DNA from 3 places in the Hahella sp. NS-SX17 genome. Region 2 is predicted to be linked to each of the others. Evidence: predicted binding sites of a transcription regulator. Region 2 holds the regulator's gene; each other region holds the start of a gene.
What was found. The regulator FliA, encoded in region 2, starts transcription of late flagellar genes. The targets are predictions, from matches to a motif close to CTAAAGTTNNNNNNNNNNCNGCCGATA.
Positions count from the first base shown of each region.

Region 1: the regulator FliA is predicted to act here: its motif matches at 3,045-3,071, upstream of AC2IBB_RS25330 (flagellar protein MotY).
Region 3: the regulator FliA is predicted to act here: its motif matches at 4,526-4,552, upstream of flgM (flagellar biosynthesis anti-sigma factor FlgM).

Region 1 is NZ_CM170632.1:5,691,291-5,698,237, reverse strand. Features, by position in the region: gene AC2IBB_RS25350 (SDR family oxidoreductase) at 1-31, shown strand, start outside; gene AC2IBB_RS25345 (peroxiredoxin) at 436-1,038, shown strand; gene rnt (ribonuclease T) at 1,163-1,819, opposite strand; gene pyrC (dihydroorotase) at 1,925-2,962, opposite strand; gene AC2IBB_RS25330 (flagellar protein MotY) at 3,116-4,024, shown strand; gene AC2IBB_RS25325 (argininosuccinate synthase) at 4,187-5,401, shown strand; gene AC2IBB_RS25320 (Ig-like domain-containing protein) at 5,499-6,947, opposite strand, start outside.
Region 2 is NZ_CM170632.1:5,858,413-5,865,359, reverse strand. Features, by position in the region: gene flhF (flagellar biosynthesis GTPase FlhF) at 1-1,287, shown strand, start outside; gene AC2IBB_RS26095 (MinD/ParA family protein) at 1,344-2,156, shown strand; gene AC2IBB_RS26090 (RNA polymerase sigma factor FliA) at 2,335-3,048, shown strand; gene cheY (chemotaxis response regulator CheY) at 3,232-3,606, shown strand; gene AC2IBB_RS26080 (protein phosphatase CheZ) at 3,626-4,417, shown strand; gene AC2IBB_RS26075 (chemotaxis protein CheA) at 4,429-6,909, shown strand.
Region 3 is NZ_CM170632.1:5,407,468-5,414,414, reverse strand. Features, by position in the region: gene mnmC (bifunctional tRNA (5-methylaminomethyl-2-thiouridine)(34)-methyltransferase MnmC2/FAD-dependent 5-carboxymethylaminomethyl-2-thiouridine(34) oxidoreductase MnmC1) at 1-617, opposite strand, end outside; gene AC2IBB_RS24085 (peptidylprolyl isomerase) at 614-1,204, opposite strand; gene AC2IBB_RS24080 (GGDEF domain-containing protein) at 1,204-2,511, opposite strand; gene AC2IBB_RS24075 (cyclic di-GMP-binding domain-containing protein, MshE-related) at 2,831-3,571, shown strand; gene AC2IBB_RS24070 (flagella synthesis protein FlgN) at 3,693-4,157, opposite strand; gene flgM (flagellar biosynthesis anti-sigma factor FlgM) at 4,176-4,490, opposite strand; gene flgA (flagellar basal body P-ring formation chaperone FlgA) at 4,615-5,325, opposite strand; gene AC2IBB_RS24055 (chemotaxis protein CheV) at 5,506-6,450, shown strand; gene AC2IBB_RS24050 (CheR family methyltransferase) at 6,520-6,947, shown strand, end outside.

The DNA.
Region 1 (6,947 bases), 170 kb from region 2:
TGCGGCGATCATGCGGGGAATTCACTGGTAACTTCCACTCTTGTCGGAAAACGGGCCCTGAGCTTGGCTCCAGGGCCCGTTTCTCTCTCACGAGGCGCTTACTTAGTCTGCGTGAGTCAAGTGGTTGCGCATTAGAAAATTGGCGGTAAAACACCTACACTTGCTGGCTCAGGCTGCGTAACCCGAAAGTTTTTCAGCATTATTTCGGTTTGTAGGGTCCCCGTGATTTTATAGGGCGGACCTATGCTCGCCATTAATAAATTAAATGGCGCGACAATAGGCTTGGTTCAGTGGAAAAGGTATGATGACGCCACTTTTGTGTGGTGTCTTTCACCCTCTGAACGCAGCAACGTATCGCTGCAATAATTTGTTGAAATAACAAACGTATTTTGATGCTTGCATCAAATCAGAAAATGTAATTTAGGAGAAACAACGATGGGCGTTCTAGTAGGAAAACCTGCTCCCGACTTTACCGTTCCCGCAGTTCTGGCTGACGGCCAGATCGTAGACGAATACAAACTGTCTGAAGCAATCAAAGGCAAATATGCTCTGATTTTCTTCTATCCTCTGGACTTCACCTTCGTATGTCCTTCTGAGCTGATCGCACTGGATCACCGTGTAGAGCAGTTCAAAGAGCGTGGCGTAGAAGTGATTGGCGTTTCCATCGACTCTCACTTCACTCACAACGCATGGCGTAACACGCCAGTGGACAAAGGCGGCATCGGCCCCGTCAAGTACACTTTGGCGGCTGACCTGAACCACGAAATCTGCAAAGCGTTTGATGTTGAATCCGCTGGCGGCGTTGCGTTCCGTGGCGCTTTCCTGATCGACAAAGACGGCGTTGTGCGTTCCCAGATCGTTAACGACCTGCCGCTGGGTCGTAACGTAGACGAGCTGATTCGTCTGGTTGACGCGCTGCAATTCCATGAAGAGCACGGCGAAGTATGTCCTGCTGGCTGGAAGAAAGGCGATAAAGGTATGCAGGCTTCTCCAGAAGGCGTGGCTAACTACCTGTCTCAAAACTCCGACAAGCTGTAATCGCTGTCGAGTTAACGAAAAAGGCCGCATTTGCGGCCTTTTTTGCGTTTCAAGAGACAGTCCCAAAAGAAAAGCGCTGTAATCAGCGCTTATCGACTCGGTCCAGGGTGGGGATAGCAGGAGGTCAGTCGGCGTAGTCCTGCTGATCGGTGGTCCAGCCGCCGAGCTCTTTCCAGCGATTCACGATTGAGCAGAATAGCTCCGCCGTTTTCATTGCGTCATATTCCGCTGAGTGCGCTTCTTTATTGTCGAAAGGTATGCCCGCCAACTGACAGGCCCTGGATAACACGGTATGGCCATAAGCCAGCGCCGCCAAAGTCGCAGTATCGAACGTGGAAAACGGGTGAAATGGATTGCGCTTCACATCCGCACGCTCTGCGGCTGCGAATAGAAAGGAGTGGTCGAAGGTGGCGTTATGGCCGACCAGGATGGCGCGGTTGCAGCCATTGGATTTCACGGACTTGCGAATCGGACGGAACAACTCGTTCAACGCATCCCCTTCAGGTTTTGCGTCGCGCAAAGGATTGAATGGGTCTATCCCGGTAAACTCTAGGGCGGCCTGCTCAATATTTGCGCCAGCGAAAGGCTCGACGTTGAAGCTGACTGGCGGCTCGGGGTAGAGCATGCCGTCATCCTCCATGCTGATAATGATGGCGGAGACCTCCAGCAGCGCATCGGTCTTGGAGTTAAAGCCGGCGGTCTCGACATCCACTACTACCGGCAGAAAGCCGCGAAAACGTCTGGCGAGAGGGGATTTGGGGCGGTTTTGCGATTCAGACACTGGTTATCTACTTTTGGTTGGGGTGGCGAACGACTCCCGCCACTGCTGTACTGTTATGAGTATCAAAGTCTCTATAGGCGCGGCTGGTTTGCGCCTGTGACTGCGTTAGAGCAGCTCCGCTCTCCAGCGAATAGTTTCTCCTGCGCGGAAAGGAACTATCGTCGAGTCGCCCAGCTCCATAGCCATTGGCATCGTCCATTCATCTTTACTCAGGCGTACTTTGCCGCCGTTGACCGGCAAGCCGTAAAACCTCGGGCCATGTAGGCTGGCGAAGCCTTCCAGCTTGTCCAGTGCGTCCAGCTCATCAAAGGCTTCGGCGTATAGCTCCAGCGCGGAAGGCGCAGTGAAGCAGCCGGCGCAGCCGCAAGCGGCCTCTTTCTTTTCTTTGGGGTGGGGCGCCGAGTCTGTGCCCAGAAAGAACTTTTCATTGCCGGATGCCGCGGCCTCTCGCAACGCCACTTGATGCTCGGAGCGCTTTAAAATTGGCAGGCAGTAAAAGTGCGGACGAATGCCGCCAACCAGCATGTGGTTGCGATTATAGAGCAAGTGGTGCGCGGTAATGGTGGCGGCGACGTTGGCGCCAGCCTGATTGACAAAATCAACTGCGTCCCGGGTGGTGATGTGCTCCAGCACAATTTTCAAATCCGGGAAGCGTCTGGCCAAAGGCGTTAGCGTTTCGTCGAGAAAACGTTTCTCACGGTCGAAAATATCTACTTCTGCATGGACAACTTCTCCGTGTACAAGCAGCGGCAGGCCGACTTCGCTCATTTTCTCCAGTGCGGAGAAGACGTTGGCGACGTCTGTAACGCCTGCGTCCGAGTTGGTGGTGGCGCCTGCGGGATACAGCTTGCAGCCATAAATGACGCCGCTTTGTTTGGCGGCGATGATATCCTCGGGAGAAGTATTGTTGGTCAAATAAAGCGTCATCAGGGGATCAAATGCAGCGCCTTCTGGAACGTGGCTCAGAATGCGATTGCGATAGGCTTGCGCCTGCGCTGTGTGGGTGACCGGAGGAACCAGGTTGGGCATAACGATAGCGCGGGAAAACAGGCGCGCTGTTGCGGGTACGGTGGTCGCAAGGGCGTCGCCGTCTCGTAGGTGAAGGTGCCAATCGTCGGGCCGGGTAATGACTAAGTCGGACATAGAGTATCAACCACCAGGGCAATGCAGAAAAGCAGGGTTACAAAACTGCACGCAAGTATACCAGAACGGAACAGGATTCAGGGTAAAGAATTCCCGCGCCAGGCCGATATTAGCTTTAATGTATGTTGTGATCACAGTGTTAGTGAGATTATCGTGCGCAAACTAACAATTGCCTCCGTCATCGCCCTTTTCTGGGCGACATCCAGCCAGGCCGCGACTTTCTCTGCGGGCATTGAGAAAAGTCAGTGGTACTTATCCTCTTCCATATTTGAGTGTGCGTTGACGCACAACATTCCGCGGTATGGCAGAGCGGTGTTTTATCATGAAGCTGGCGAACCCTTGAGGTTTTATCTTGATACCGCCCGTAACCCCATGCGGGAAGGGGAGGCTGCACTGGTGCTTGAAGCGCCCCGCTGGCGTCCCGGCATTGGCGTCAGAGATTTGGGGTATGTGGCGGTGCTGGACAAGCCGCGTCCGATTAGCGTGGACAATCCAAAGGCGTCGCAAATGATGGATAGTTTGCTGGAGGGAATGATGCCGACCTTCACGCGACGTGCGCGCTTCAATGACGATACGGTCAGAGTGGAGGTCTCTTCCATCAATTTTGCGCGCTATTATGAGGATTATCTTTCCTGTGTATCTGGTTTGTTGCCGGTGAATTTCCGACAAGTGGAGCGTACCGCGGTATTCTTCAAGCTGGATGAGGCGGTGCTGACGGATCAGGATAAGAACGAATTGGACAAGGTCATACTGTACGTGAAGGCGGACCCTTCCGTGACGGCTATATTTGTTGACGGCCATACTGATTCCACGGGACGCAGAATCTATAACCGCCGACTATCCAAAGACCGAGCGGAGGCGGTGACAGCTTATCTGATGGATAAAGGCGTCGCATCGGAGAAAATCACCACTCGTTATCATGGCGAACGTTATCCTGTGGTTCAGAACGTCGGTCCCAAGAATCTGGCCCGCAACCGTCGCGCTACTGTGCGTCTGGAGAGAGGCACTCAGCCGCCTGTCAAAGAGGATCTGTTGGATATTTCGATGGAGGAAGAATTGTAATCAGGCCTGTTTCTCGTGGACCAGCCATCAAGCCAGGGCAGGTCTTTCCATATATGCGCCTATGCCTTGACGGTGAGGCGCACACGCCTTTGCCCAGCCATAGAAAACTTTGCCCGAAGGGCCTAGAATAACCGCCTTTCGTAATCTCTTGGGAGCATCCTCATGTCTAAGGTCAATAAAGTCGTGCTCGCCTATTCTGGCGGCTTGGACACCTCGGTAATCGTTAAGTGGCTACAAGAAAACTATGACTGTGAAGTCGTGACCTTTACTGCCGATATCGGTCAAGGCGAAGAGGTTGAGCCTGCGCGCGCCAAGGCGGAGAAGCTGGGCGTTAAACAGATTTTTATCGAAGACCTGCGTGAAGAGTTTGCGCGCGACTTTGTTTTTCCTATGTTTCGCGCCAACACCATTTATGAAGGCGAGTACCTGTTGGGCACTTCTATCGCACGGCCGCTGATCGCCAAGCGACTGGTGGAGATTGCCAACGAAACGGGCGCTGACGCTATTTCCCATGGCGCCACTGGCAAAGGCAATGACCAGGTGCGCTTTGAGCTGGGCGCCTATGCGTTGAAGCCTGGCATTAAAGTAATTGCTCCCTGGCGCGAGTGGGACCTGACTTCGAGAGAAAAGCTGCTGACCTACTGCGACACCCATGACATCGCGGTAGAAAAGAAGAAAGGTAAGTCTCCCTACTCCATGGACGCCAACCTGCTGCATATCTCTTATGAAGGCGGTATTTTGGAAGATCCGTGGGCGGAAGCGGAAGAAGATATGTGGCGTTGGTCCGTGTCTCCTGAAGCGGCTCCAGATCAGGCGACTTATCTGGAGTTGACCTATAAAAATGGCGATATCGTCGCTATTGATGGCGAAGCTCTGGCGCCGCATGAAGTGATCGAAAAGCTCAATAAAATTGGCGGCGCGAATGGCGTGGGGCGTCTGGATATCGTTGAGAACCGCTATGTAGGCATGAAGTCCCGCGGCTGTTACGAAACGCCAGGGGGAACTATCATGCTGCGCGCACACCGCGCTATTGAATCCATCACTCTGGATAAAGAGCTGGCCCATTTGAAAGACAGTCTGATGCCGAAGTATGCGGAACTGATTTATAACGGCTATTGGTGGTCGCCGGAGCGTCTTGCACTGCAGAAGCTGATCGATGAATCGCAGCAACACGTCAATGGTGTGGTGCGGGTCAAGCTGTACAAAGGCAACGTAATCGTAGCGGGACGTAAGTCCGAAGACAGTCTGTTCGACGACCGTATCGCTACTTTTGAAGATGATGGCGGCGTGTATAACCAGCGTGACGCGGAAGGCTTTATCAAGCTGAACGCCCTGCGTATGCGTATTGCCGCGGATAAAGGCCGTAGCATGAAATAATGCCGACTTCGGCCCAAAATAAAAAAACCGCCATATTGGCGGTTTTTTTATGTCAGTCCAGCGCCCTTGCAAGGGGCGCTTTTCTTCGACGCTGACCTTAGTTGCTAAGGTTTAGCTGCTTGTTGGTCCTTGCTTGATAATCGGCTTCTGTCTCCAGGCCGGTAGTCTCCCCCGCCAATGCTGCGGTGGTGTCTACGGCGGCGGATGAAATCTCACCGCCCAGCGTGAAGAATGCGACGGATTCCGTTACGCCTTCGGCAAATGATGCTTGGCGTCGCGCGGTTTCTGCGGCTACGTCTGGGTAAGACGAGGACTCTGACGATGAGACGATCGGCAGTACATACATGGCGTGAGAGCCATAGCTGAGACGGCTGATTAGTGTGTCGGGAGAGCCTGACGGCGCAGCGGCGTCAAGTGTATTGGTCGCCCCCATTTGCTCGGCAAGCTTATCCACACCGGATAATAAGTCTGGATAAGGGGTCCCAAAACTGGTCGTCAACTGTGTGGTTTCCGTCTCAATGACGTTGGTCTGATCGCTCACATAGCCGATTTGCGCGTTGCCGTTCACATCAGGGCGTCCCGCCAGTTCAATCATCAGTACGCCGGTATCGTCAGCGGAGGTTTGATAATTGCCGCTATAGTTGATCGACGTATTCAAGTTGTCAGCGAAGCTGATGGGGTCCACGGCGTCCAGCGCGGCCTGAAACACTCCCAGGAAGGTTTCATAGCTGGTGGTTCCCTGGGCGATTCCGGCTGCAGACAAACCGCCAATAATGGTGGGTGCGAACGATGGCGAGTTCTCCAGCATGCGTACAATGCCTGAGGAGGGAGTTAGCAATACGGCGGCTTTTATATTGGCCATAGGCGTGCTGTTGGCGACGCTGACAAACGGAGTGCCGATGAGCGTGCCCAGCGAGTGGCCCATGAAGAACACGTTGTCGTTGTCCAGGTCTCCGGCGGCGTATAGGCCGCCGCTAGGGCCATCCAAGTCAATTGAGCTGATGGTTTGTCTCAGGTTTAACAGGTCGATGACGCCTTGGCGATTCTTGTCGCGACTATTGATAAACCCAGTCAAATTGATAAACAGACTGCCGGATGAGCCGGAGGCGCTGGCGGGATCAAAGTTCATCGCCACCGCTTGCTGTGCTGCATTAGCGGTGTAGTCAAAGTGGCGCTCGTTATCCGTGTGGGCGATGCCAGGGATGGTGCTGCCAGCGTTGGCGACGGTGTTTTCAAACGACGCCAGCGCAAGGATGGCGGCGTCCAAACTCGCATCTCCGCTTGTGCCGCCAGCTAAAACACTGCTAATGAGCCCTTGAGCGGTAGCGGCGTCAACAGAGGCGGCCGCCATAACGAAACCGATATTAAGCTGGCCATCTACAACTGCCTGATTATTTTCATCGCTCGGGGCGAGGGAAGGCGGGAGGCCGCTAGTTTGACCCGCCGCCAGCAGAGAGGCCGCTAGGCCAAGCTTTTTCGCAGTAGATGCCGGCGCTACGCCGTGTACGACTTGATCAATCGCGATGGTGGCGAAACACTTTTCAGC
Region 2 (6,947 bases):
CGTTTTTTTGCAGCATCAATGCAACAGGCTTTAAAGGATATTCGTGATGACCTGGGCGCGGACGCCGTCATCCTGTCCACCAGTAAAACTGGCGATGGGGTGGAGGTGATCTGTGCACTGGATTATAACGAGGAAGACCAGCGCACCAGTATGCCGCAACCGGAGCAGGGCCCTCGTCCCACGCCGTCTGCGGTGGCCAGGGAGACCGCGGACCGTCACCGTCGTTTGGAAGACGAAATGTCGCGGGTGCGGGAACGTCTGGAGACGTTGAAAAGCAACGCCAAACCGAAGGCGGAGCCCGCGCCGGCATTTGCCGCAATGGAACCGGCGACGCCGCCGTCCCGGCAAATCGGCGCCGAAGAACCGGAAACCTCGCGTATGCTGGCGGAAATGCGGGAAGAGATCATGCAGCTCAAAAACATCATGCGCCAACCCGCCGCGGCTCGCCTGGAAGAGAACGAAGGGCTCCGCGAGTTGACTGAGCGCATGCAGGAAATGGGCGTTTTCCGGGAACTGCAAACTGCGCTCACCGCCAAGGCGGACCCTCGCAAAGGCGTGCAGGAGCAGTGGCGTAATCTGATGGCGCGCCTGGCGCATGGCTTGAAGGCGGAGAATGAGGAACTGATTCACCAGCGCGGCGTATGTGCGTTACTGGGGCCGACTGGTTCCGGCAAGACCACCACTCTCGCAAAGCTGGCGGCGCGTTTTGTCGTTCATTATGGCGCCGAAAAACTGGCGCTGATCACCACTGACCGTTTCCGGGTGGCGAGTCAGCAGCAACTGCAGTCCTTTGGTCGCTTACTGAATGTGCCGGTATACGTGGTGGATGAAGAGAACAGTCTGGACAACTTGCTCGACCGTCTCGCCAACAAGCGTTTGGTGTTGATTGATACCGCCGGATTGACGCCGCAGGACCCGAACTGGGAACGCCAGCAGAAAGACTTGAAAGTGACCCGTCACCGCATCAGAAATTATCTTGTATTGTCGGCAGTTAACCAACCGCAGGTCATGAAATCCACCTATCATTACTATAAGATGTTGGGGCTTTCCGGCTGTATCATGACCAAACTGGATGAAGCGTTCAGTCTGGGGGAAGTGTTGAGCATGGCCATCCTGAATCGGCTTCCGGTTGCTTATGTCACTGACGGACAGAAAATACCCGATGACATTCATCCGGCGAAAGCGCATGCGCTGGTGGCGCGCGCGGACGCACTGTGGCGGCGGACCCGGCGGGAGACCAGACAAACTAATAACACCAGTCGCTTCGCTGCGGAACTGGTGGTCTAAACTATTGAGTGCGGGATCAACGCCGCGCCGTCTAATAACAGGAGATATCTACCGGTATGAGTAAAGTACATCCGGTTCAAGTTATTGCAGTCACCGGAGGAAAGGGGGGTGTCGGCAAGAGCAATGTTTCCATAAATCTGTCCCTTGCGTTAGCGGACCTGGGACGTCGCGTGGTGCTGCTGGATGCGGACCTCGGACTGGCCAATATTGATGTGCTGCTCGGCGTCACCGCCTCGCGCAATATCGGGGACGTGCTGGCGGGGGATTGCACCCTGCGGGAAGTGATGATCGAAGGGCCGGGCGGAATTAAGATCGTTCCGGCTTCATCCGGCACCCAGCATCTTACTCATCTGTCTCCTCTTGAACATGCGGGCCTGATCAACGCCTTCAGCGACATCAGCGACGACCTGGATGTGCTGGTGATTGATACGGCGGCGGGTATCTCCGAACAAGTGCTCTCATTCGTGCGCGCAGCGCAGGAAGCTCTGGTGGTGGTGTGCGACGAACCGACTTCGATTACCGATGCATACGCGGTCATCAAACTGCTGAACAAGAACCACGATATGTACCGGTTCCGGGTGCTCGCCAACATGGTTCGCTCCGAGCAGGAAGGGCGGCACTTGTTCGGTAAATTATCCAAGGTCACCGAACGTTTTTTGGAAGTTGCGCTACAATATGTAGGAAGCATTCCATTCGACGAAGCCGTACGCAAATCGGTGCAACGGCAACGTCCTGTGTACGAAGCCTATCCGCGCGCCAAAGCATCGCTGGCGTACCGCCAGCTGGCGCAGAAAGTGGATAACTGGCCGTTGCCGACGGCGCCGAGAGGCAATCTGGAATTCTTTGTGGAGCGTCTGGTGCACGGTTAGACATGCGCCGGACGGAATGCGAGGGCCCGCCCGGCGGCTATATCCCGGGCGCTTGCGATAAGGCGTGATGGCTGCGCTGGACATATCCTCAAACACCCATGAGAACGTTTTTGTTGAAATCATCCGGTTCATTGCAGGCCTTGCGCGCAAATTCATGTCACTGGCGAACACTTATATGATGTACAGCGAGACGCGGGCGGAGCGCGCCGACACTCTGGTCAGGCAATACGCGCCTCTGGTCAAGCGCATCGCGCATCACCTGATAGCCCGCCTGCCGTCGAGCGTGCAGGTGGATGATTTAATCCAGGCGGGCATGATCGGCCTGCTGGAAGCTGCGCAGAAATATGACGCGGGCAAAGGCGCCAAGTTCGAAACTTACGCAGGCATCCGCATTCGCGGCGCCATGGTGGATGAAATCCGCAAAGGCGACTGGGTGCCGCGCTCCGTGCACCGTAACGCCCGCAACATCGCGGAAGCGATACACAGTATAGAAGCCCGCACCGGCAGAGACGCGTCGGATGCGGAAGTGGCGGCAGAGCTGGGTATACCCCTGGAGCAATACCACGCCAGCCTGCGCGACGCCAGTTCGGGGAAGCTGTTCAGCCTGGAAGAGCTGGGCTTTCACGGGGAGGGCGGTGCTGATGACGAGACATTGACCGCGGACAACCCCCTCAGCGACATCGAACAAAACGCCTTTCTGGAAAAATTGAGCGCCGCAATAGACGGATTGCCGGAACGGGAGAAGCTGGTGCTGTCTCTCTACTATGACGAAGAACTCAACCTCAAGGAAATCGGCCAGGTGCTCTCAGTCAGCGAGTCCCGGGTCAGTCAGATTCATTCCCAGGCGACACTGCGGCTGCGATCCCGTCTCTCAGACTGGAAAAACAGCTAAATCAAGCCATTGCCTGCGTAGGTTAATGTTTTTTCGAAATCAGCAGCCTGCGGTCATGTTTTCTAAAACAACTTGTATCAAAAAACTGGATAGTACGGCGCGACCAGCTAGACTTACTCAGTAGAGTAATGAAATCAAAGGGTTTCCAGCGTCGCCATTGTGGAGGTTACATTGGACAAAAACATGAAAATCCTCGTTGTAGACGACTTTTCAACAATGAGGCGGATTATTAAAAACCTGCTTCGGGATTTGGGCTTCACCAATACCGATGAAGCGGATGACGGGTCCACCGCGCTGCCGATGTTAAAAACCGGGAAGTTTGATTTTCTGGTCACCGACTGGAATATGCCTGGTATGACGGGAATCGAATTACTCCAGGCTGTTCGCGCTGATGAGAGTCTGAAAAACCTGCCGGTGCTCATGGTGACGGCGGAAGCCAAACGGGATCAGATTGTCGCAGCGGCGCAAGCGGGGGTTAACGGGTATGTGGTGAAGCCGTTTACTGCGGCCGTGTTGAAGGAAAAGATAGATAAGATCTTCGAGCGGATCGACTCATAATAAAACCGCAGGAATTACTATGACCAATGAACAGCAGCCACCATCCTCCTCCCAAGAGGACATCGAGGCGCGCTTGAGCGAGCAGGCGGCGAGCTTGATGGAGCACGTCAGCAAGGGGGACTTTGGCGAAGCGTTGCGGGTAATTTCCGATCTTAATGACACCCGGGACCGCACGCTGTATCACGAAGTGGGCAAGTTGACCCGTTCGTTGCACGAAGCCATTCGCAATTTCAATATCGACATGGGCAACGTGAAGATGAATCAGGAGGAGGAAATGTCGAAGATCGCCGACGCCTCCGATCGTCTTTCCTATGTGGTCGATATGACTAACAAAGCCGCCAACAAAACCATGGATATGGTGGAGGCGAGCATGCCCGTGGCGGTGGAGATGAAGCAGGAGGCGCACGAACTCAAGGAAGCCTGGGCGCGGTTGCGGCGTCGGGAAATGGACCCCTCGGAATTCCGCGAGCTATACAAGCGCATCGATAAGTTTCTGGTGGATCTGGCTGCTAACAGCGACAAGGTGTACACCAACCTGTCGGAAATTTTGCTGGCCCAGGACTTTCAGGACCTTACCGGACAAGTCATCAATAAGGTCACTGGTCTGGTCAGGGAAGTAGAAGTGAATCTGGTCAAACTGGTCGCCATGGCGGGCAAGGTTGACCGCATAACAGGCATTCAGCATGAGCTGAAAGCTGAAGAAGAGTCTATTACAAAAGGGCACGGCCCGCAGATCCAGACCGAAGGACGCTCAGATGTCGTCGCCAGCCAGGACGACGTGGACGACCTTCTTTCCAGCCTTGGTTTCTGAGGAGCACATGAATGGGGTTTGAAGCGGACGAAGAAATCCTGCAGGACTTTCTAGTCGAAGCGGGAGAAATTCTTGAACAGCTCTCAGAGCAGTTGGTGGAACTGGAGCAGAACCCGGACGACCGCGATCTGCTGAACGCCATTTTCCGTGGGTTTCACACCGTCAAAGGCGGCGCCGGCTTCCTGCAGTTGGAGGCTCTGGTGGAATGCTGCCACGTGGCGGAAAACGTCTTCGACCTGTTGCGCAACGGCCAGCTTAGCGTCGACTCCGAATTGATGGATGTCGTGCTGCAGGCGCTGGACGCCGTCAACGAGATGTTTTCCCAGGTGAAAATGAGGGAGGAACTTACCCCGGCTGCTCCCGAACTGATGGCGGCGCTTGAACGATTGGCCAGCGGCGAATCCGCCTCGGCGGGCGGCGGCGAGGAAGAGTCTCTCGAAGAAACCGTCGAAGAGCATGAAGACGAGCCCGAAGATGAAGTGGAGGTGCCCGTCGCTTCGGCGGAAGGCGACATCACTGACGATGAATTCGAGAATCTGCTCAACGCCCTGGATGACGAAGAAGGCGGCGCCAAGGCCGAAGCATCGGGTTCAAAAGAAGAAGGTGATGAAATCACCGAGGATGAGTTCGAAAAATTGCTGGATCAGCTGCACGGCCCCGGTAAATTCGGCGAAGCCAAAGAAAGTAAATCAGCCAAGGCCGCTCCTGAACCGGCTCCGGTTCCCCAGGACGATTCTGCTGAAGCCGTGTCCGCCGGCGACAGCGATGAAATTACCGACGATGAATTCGAAGCCTTGCTGGATGAACTGCATGGCAAAGGTAAATTTGACGGCGCCGTAACCGATGGGGCTGAGCAGAAGAAAGCCCCTGCCGCAGAGAAGAAAGAAAAGCCTGCGGCGAAAGCCGAGCCGAAAAAGGACGTAGAGAAAAAAGAGGGCGCCGCCAGCGACTCCGAGCTGATCACCGACGACGAGTTCGAAAAGCTACTGGACGAATTGCACGGCTCAGGCAAGGGACCAAGTCCTACTCCGGGAGCGAAGCCAGCCGCCGTAAAACCGGCGGACAAGGCTGCCGCCAAAAAAGAGCCCGCCAAGAAGGAACCTGTCAAGAAGGAGCCAGTAAAAAAAGAGCTGCCCAAAGTCGTCAAACCCGCGCCAGCCCGCGCCGAGCCGGACGAAGAGCGGCGTCAGCCCGCCCCGAGCGCCGCCAGCGCTGCGAAAGAAGCACAGGCCAGCATCGCGACGGAAACCACGGTGCGGGTGGACACCAAGCGTCTCGACGACATTATGAATATGGTGGGCGAGCTGGTACTGGTGCGTAACCGCCTTAAGCGTTTGGGCGAAGAGTTCGCCGACGAGAGCATGAGCAAGGCCGTGTCTAACCTGGACGTAGTCACCAGCGATTTACAGTCCGCCGTCATGCAGACGCGGATGCAGCCGATCAAGAAAGTCTTTGGCCGCTTCCCTCGTGTGGTGCGGGATTTGGCGCGTAACCTGCGTAAAGAAGTCAACCTGGTGTTGCGCGGAGAAGATACCGACCTCGACAAAAACCTGGTGGAAGCCCTGTCAGATCCGCTGGTTCACTTGGTGCGCAACGCGGTGGATCACGGGATCGAATCCCCCGAGGCGCGCGAGCAAAAAGGTAAGCCGAGAGTCGGACGCGTGGTGCTGGCGGCGGAGCAGGAAGGCGATCATATTCTACTGTCCATCGAAGACGACGGCGCCGGAATGGACCCGGTGGTATTGCGTCAGAAAGCGGTGGAGAAAGGTATTTATGACGTGGACGCCGCCGAGCGTCTCACTGACAACGAAGCTTATAACCTGATATTCGCGCCGGGATTCTCCACCAAGACGGAAATATCCGATGTGTCTGGGCGCGGCGTCGGGATGGACGTGGTGAAAACCAAGATCACCCAGTTGAACGGCACCATTCACATTGAATCGGAGTTGGGACGCGGCTCCCGCATTGTGATTAAAGTGCCGCTGACGCTCGCTATCATGCCGACACTGATGGTGATGCTGGGGGATCAGGCGTTCGCTTTCCCATTGGTGAGCGTGGTGGAGATTTTCCATCTTGACCTGACGCAGACCAATATCGTTGACGGTCAGGAATGTATTGTGGTGCGCGAGAATGTGTTTCCGCTGTTCCACATCAAACGTTGGCTGGTGAAAGGGGCGCAGTTCGAGCCCACTGATGAAACCGGCCATGTGGTGATTGTCTCCGTGGGCACCAAACGGGTGGGCTTTGTGGTCGATCAACTGGTTGGTCAGGAAGAGGTGGTGATCAAGCCTTTGGGCAAGATGCTGCACGGTACGCCGGGTATGGCGGGGGCCACCATCACTGGAGATGGACGCATTGCGCTGATACTGGACATTCCCAGCATGCTCGGACGCTACGCCAAGTCCAGCAAAGTTTACGGTCGGCCGACGTTCAGGAAGAGCCAGTTGGTGACGGACTCTGATGAAACGGAGCCCGCGGCTTCCGCAGGCTGAGCGCCTGACGCAAGGCGCAGCGGCGGAGTGATTTCCAA
Region 3 (6,947 bases), 450 kb from region 2:
CCTGCGGCGGAGAAGGTGGCGACGGTGCAACCCTGCGCAGCGTGGCTGGCGATCAGTGGAAACAACGACTCGCTCCACATCTCTGGGTTCTGCTTTGGCGAAAAGCCATCCAGAAACCAGGCGTCGGCTTTAAAGCTGCAGTTGGTCAGCCAGTCAACGACATCTCCCAGGTATAAGGTCAATGTGACGCCCTGATCGACGAAGCGACAACGGTGCACACCCTGTATGGGAGCAGGGTATTGCGCCTGCAACTGCCGGGCGAACTCCGCCAGTTGCGGCCAGGCCTGGTGACATCGAGCCAGATCTTCCAGCGCCAGTGGACAAAACTCCACGGAAGTGAAATGCAGATGACCGTCCGCAGGGCCGCATTCACGCCAGAGCGCCCAGGCCATGAGGAAGTTGAGTCCACTGCCGAAGCCGGTCTCGGCGATGGTGAACAGGGAGCCCGGTTGCGCTTTGCTGAAGCGTTCCCTCAGGCGATTGCCCGTGAGGAAGACATAATCCGTCTCCTCCGGGCCGCTTTCCTTGGAGAAGTAAATGTCGCCGTAAGCGTTGGAGATCGGCGCGCCGTTGTCGGACCAGGACAGGTCTGCGTAATCAAGTTGCGGACCTTTCACTGCTGGCTTGCAACCTCATCCAGTTTGATGGCGTTGATAGTGACGGTTTTAACAGGCACGTTCTGGTAGTAGCCAGCATTCTTTGTAGGCGCGTTGGCGATTTTGTCCACCACATCCATGCCGGACACTACCTCGCCAAATACCGCATAGCCCGGTCTGCCTTGGGTTCCGTTCAGGTAAGCATTATCAATGACGTTGATAAAAAACTGGGAGGTGGCGGAGTTGGGGTCGTTGGTTCTGGCCATGGCCAGCGTTCCGCGATCATTCGCCAGCCCATTGCTGGATTCGTTCTTGATAGGCGCTTTGGTGGCCTTCTGTTCCATATTGGGCGTAAAACCGCCGCCTTGAATCATGAAGTTGGGGATAGTGCGGTGGAATATCAGGCCATTGTAGTAGCCGTCTTTGACATAGCTGATGAAGTTTTCAACAGTAACCGGAGCTTTATCGTTGAATAGCTGGATTTTGATGTCGCCCTCGGAAGTGCTGATGGTGGCTGTCGGCAGGTCGGCGGCCATCGCCGTCAAGCTGATCGCCCAGAAAGCCAGGCCAAGTAATCCTCTTTTGCCCGCATTTACGCTGTGTGTCACTAGATTTCTCCATTGCTTTTGGATTCGTCGTGGATGTTCGGTTCGCCTTCGTCCTCTGAGCTGGCGGGTTCCGCTGTCTCAGAGGTCTCGTTGACGGGAAAACCGTGGGCACGATTCTTACCTTTTCGTTTTGCCATGTAAAGCGCGCTGTCGGCTTGAGAAATCAATGTGTTGGGGGCGTCACCCTGGGAAGGGGCGAGAGCGCTGAAACCTACGCTGACAGTAAGACGTTTCAGTTCTGGGGAGCCTTCGTTTTCCATGTTCAGCTCGTAAATCTGGAGCACAATATGTTCCGCCAGGCGTTGCGCCGCCGCCTGATCTGCGTGAGGCAGAATGACGGCGAACTCCTCGCCGCCGTAGCGGGCGACCAGATCGGCGGCGCGCCTTGACGTTTGTGTCAGACAATCGGCGACATTGATCAGGCAATCGTCGCCCCGCTGATGTCCATAGGCGTCGTTATAGGCTTTGAAAAAGTCCACATCCACCATCAATAGCGCGAGAGGTTTGTCGTCGCGCAGGCATCGGTTCCATTCCGTCTCCAGACTTTTGTTGAAGTGCCTGCGATTGGCGACCTGGGTGAGGCTGTCCATCAGGGAGAGCCGCTCCAGTTCTGCATGCGCGGCGCGCAACTCTTCTTGCTCATACAGCAGGAGTAACTGTTGCAGGAAGTTTTTTCGGGTCTCGTATTCCACCCGATAGCAAACCAATACTGAAATCAAGGTGACAAAGGTGTGCAGAAACAGCAGCTCAGTGAACTGTGATGCGTGCAGATGCATGAGAAAGTGCATCGCAAGCACTTGCGACAGCCACATCAATAAGGCGAAGGGGAAAATGTAGTGAAATTGCAGGCGCAGCACCGTACAGAAGAAAATGACGGAAATAATTGACCCGGTCTGGTAATGGAACTGGTCAATGGCGGCGGCTTTTACGGCAATGGCGATCAGGCTTAAGTGAATGCATAGCGCCCCGAGGCAAAGTGTCATTTGATAACGTCGACGCACCCATGCAATACGGCTGGCCATCGTGACCAAGATGATGCCAAGAGCATCCGCCACCCGGATCTGCAGGGTTTGCTCAAATAATTCGGGAATTACCAGATGATCAGCGAATGTGAAGAAGACCAGCACCAACGCACCTAATAGAGGGTATACCCGGTTCAAGTGCAGATAACGGCTTAAGTGATAACGCTCAAACTCGCTTTCCAGTTCGCCCTCGAATTGCAGTCCGTGCATGCCGTTGTCCAGCAGCCTGCGAACGTAGGTTGCGGTGTCTGCGGACATATCCTGGTGACTGTTCGGTAATGACAAATCCGCCCCCTGAGGTGTGTTTGCTGCAAGCTTTTCAGGTGTTGAAAACCGGCTCTTCTATAAAAGTGTAACCAACCCTGCTTTTACCGCCAGCGTTATAAGCGACAAATTATTAGAAATTCCCTAAAAGTTTCAGGCATCTAGGCGTAATAGGAGAGAGGCTGCGGCTTTTGCCGCTAATACTTGCTAGTAAACGATTAATACTTGGTTGTAAGTGATAGCAAAACCCATACAAAAATTAACCTATCACAGGTGTACAACTTTTAAACATCTTTCCATTATTAAAGAGCTACTACTCAATAAAAAAGGAGTTATGGTCATGGCGACTCAGCAGCAAGCTATAGAAAGATCCCGCCTAGGTCGCCTCCTGGTGAACCGAGGATACATTACAGAAGGTCAGCTTAACGAAGCATTAACCGCGCAGACCGTTAATGGTCAACGCCTTGGTGAGTTGTTAGTAGAGTTCGGCTGGATAACCAGTAAGGAGTTGCAGCGCACACTTCGGCATCAAAGCCGTTATCGCTACGCCGCGGCGTTCGTTGCTATGGCCGTGACTCCCTTCCAGCCCATGGTGGCGTTCGCCGCTTCCCAGTCTCAAGAAGAATCTCAACCTGTCGCTGCCGAAACGATAAGCCAGGCTGCATCGGGGCTGCAGGCGCTGGACGAAAGTGAGCTGAGCAATGTCGGCGCTCAAGGCTTCACCGAAGAGTTTCAGCAATTGTATAACATGGCTGCGAAAGCTCAGCTGGAAGGCCGGAACTCCGATAATCCTGATGGGGTTCAGGTGTTGGGATCTCTCGGAAAACTGCTATTTCCGCTCTCCAATGTTCTGGACGCCGAAGTTGAAGTGATTGGAGTGCAAATAGATCCCTCCCGCATCAAGCCTCTGTTTAATGAGGGTGGCGGCATGAACGTGACGCTCCCGAATCATATTGAGCGAGTCAGTTTCAACAATATTCGGCCGATGGGGGTATCGGCGGATGGTCCCACCATGGGCAGTATTCATTTGGAAGGGATCAAGTTCAGCGATAACTCGTATATCGTGGTGAAACCCTACTGAGTTGACGGTTCCTCCGCACGGCGGGCGAGGTAGTTAGAGCGCTCCGTTCGTTGCGGAACTTTTCCTTAGACGATGTTGTTTTGGGCCGCGCAGTTTGCGGCCTTTTTTATGCCGACAAGCTCTAAGCCTGCGCGATGGCCTGGGCGTCGCCAACACTTTTCTCAGCGCCGTTTTTACCGTACAGCTGCATGTGCTGGGATTGGCCGCGGATGATCTGCATCAGCTTGGTCGTGCGTTGCTGTGAACGGGCGATAATACGTCCGTTGACCTCGTTCAGCTTGTGTATGTTAGCGAGGCTGCTTTCGCACTGTCGATACAGTTTCATGACAGGCGGCGCTTTTTCCTTTAACAGTGAGAGAAAACGATCTACGGGCAAGCCAGTCTGACTGACCCACTGAGTACGATCTCGTGCGTGGCTTTCGATTTGTTGCAGAAGGGGAAGTTTGGATTCGTTGATGCGCTGCAGTGACTCAATATCGCTTTGCTCCAGAGAGTCGCGTTCCTGCTGCAGCACATCTTCAAGTTGGGAGAGAGTTTGTAGATCCTGTTTAAGCAGATCAATAAATACTTTCAGATCGGCGGACATGATGCCCTCACAGTGTTATCAGAAGTCTTGCTCAAAATTAAGCAATTTCTCTGCCACACTGCGTGAATTGATCTGATAGGACCCGTCGTCCAGCGCCTTTTTGATCTTCTCCACCCGCTCGTTATCGACATCGGGCAGTCTGGCCAGTTGCTGTTCGACTTTTCTGATGTTTTGAGCTTGCGAACTGAGGACGACTTTGTCCCCGGAATCTCCGCTTTTTTCGGGAGCCGCCGCATTTTTCCCGGCGTCCACATCGACTTTCTCAGTCTTCTGCAGGTTTTCCCGGGTTTTGATATCGTTCACTGGAGGTGAACCGACACCTTTGATATTCATGGCTTTACTCTCTTAAAAACTTTAATTACTTATCATATCGGCTCAACGGAGAGAAACTTTAGCGAGATTTTTGGAATTATTTAGTGAATTTCGCTTTCAGCCCAATATTGATCAGTCTATGCGTTTACATGGGCGTTCTTACGTGGCCTGATCCTATGACTTCTGCGCGCACCATGCGGTCGCTGGAGCTGTTCTTGACCATGATTTGCTGGCCCCGTCTGCCGTCCGCCATGGCGATTCCCGGCATTTTCACACTGAAGTAGGACGTGGCCGCTTCAATTACCACCATGTCTCCCTTATTAATGAGTTTAGGCGCTTCCAGCATATTTGGATAGGGGGCGGACCCGGCGACAACTGGGCGTCGTGTGATCATGCCGATCACTTCTTCTGGTTTCGTATAAAAGCCGTAGCGTAAGTCGTTGATATTCAGCTCTTTAGTTTCGAGATCCTCTGGGGCCAAAGCGTAGCCCCGCGGTAAAGCGGATTTTATTGTCACTATTTGCCGGTATCGCTCCATTTGCACAGGCACGTATATTTGCCAGGGACTGGGGGATTCGCAGCTTACTTTTAGCGTCAGCCGTCCGCCGTTGGCGCTGGCTTCCTTAACGGCGGGTGTCTGCTCGCAAGGGGAAAAGTTAAGGCGGGGGTCAGGCTCGGAAACGTCATAGATCACCCGCTCCTGAAATTGCTCAGCCGCTGCGGCGGCAAATCGCATCATAAACTCCTCCACCGCAACGGAAGTTTGTTGCCGCCAGACCGGAACGGAATTGCATAAGGCCGGGGCTGAAAAAACGAGAATGCCGATATACATCAAGCCGGTTATGCGTATTTTCATTTTTTGTCCTATGCTTTACTTAGCTACCGGGTAGCCGCTTGCGCGTCGCCAATAAAATGACGGTGTGCGACAAGGCACGCAAAGTCTGTGCCGGGCTGGCGGGCTCATGCGGGACGTCAATCCCGTCAGCGCCCCGATCCGATAGTTCGGTAATCTACAACATATAGCGGAGCGCCCTTTATGGCCGGGGTATTAGACAGCGTAAACCAACGTACTCAGTTAGTCGGACAGAACCGCCTGGAGTTGCTCCTGTTTCGGCTGCAGGGTGAGCAGATATACGGAATTAACGTCTTCAAGGTGAAGGAAGTTCTGCAATGTCCGAAGCTGACAATGATGCCTAAGCGTCATCCTGTGGTCAGGGGGGTGGCTCATATTCGCGGCGAAACCATACCCATACTCGACATGGGCATGGCTACAGGGCAAATGCCTGTTCCTGAAAAAGACGTTAATAACTGCTTTGTCATCATCACGGAATACAACCGCAAAACCCAGGGGTTTCTGGTGTCCGGGGTGGAGCGTATCGTCAATATGAACTGGGAAGATATGCATCCACCGCCAAAAGGGGCGGGCAAAGACAATTATTTGACGGCGGTGACCCGCTTGGAAAACAAGCTGATTGAAGTCATTGATGTGGAGAAAATTCTCGCCGAGGTTTCTCCGACGCGGGATACCGTCGCAGATGAGTTCATTGATAAGGAACTGGCCGCCAAAGCGATTGAGCATAAAGTGCTGGTGGTGGACGACTCCACGGTGGCGCGTCGCCAGATTGTGCATTGTATGGATGCGGTAGGCGTCGAGGTGGTCACTAAAAATGACGGTCGCCAGGCCTTGGATTATCTTCGCTCTCTGGTTGCTGACGGCAGCCACATTGATGACCATCTCAGCCTGATGATTTCAGATGTGGAGATGCCGGAAATGGATGGCTACACATTGACAACTAACTGTAAGAACGACCCTTCCCTGAAGGACTTGTACATTATGTTGCATACGTCATTAAGCGGCGTTTTTAACAAAGCAATGGTGGCGAAAGTCGGCGCGGACGACTTCATGGCCAAGTTCAACCCCGATGAGCTGGCGCAGCGAGTGACCTCCGTGCTGAAAACAATAGAAGAAAGAAGACAATAACACCGGCTGGCGTAATTACCTTCAGCTGTCGACGCGCTTGGCGCATAACCGGTCAGGGCAGGATTTTTTCTGGTTAATAACGCAGACTACGATAAGTTTCGGGATTTCCTCCAAAAAGCATGCGGCATTGTACTGGGTGATAATAAGCAATACTTAGTGCAAAGCCGCCTGCGGCGAATCATGGCGGATGAAAAGATTGAGACCGTGGGAGAGCTGGTCGACAAGATGAGTCGATCCATGCGTTCGCCCTTGCGGGAGGCGGTGGTCGACGCCATGACCACCAATGAGACGCTGTGGTTTCGGGATGTTCATCCGTTCCGGATTCTGGAGGAAAAAATACTTCCCGAACTAAACGCCAACAAAGGCGTTACCCAGATTCGCATTTGGTCCGCGGCATGCTCAACAGGGCAGGAACCGTATTCTATTTCCATGGTGGCGGATGAATGTCGTCGCAAAAACCTGGGCAGTATGCGCACCGCTCTCAGTATTGTGGCGAC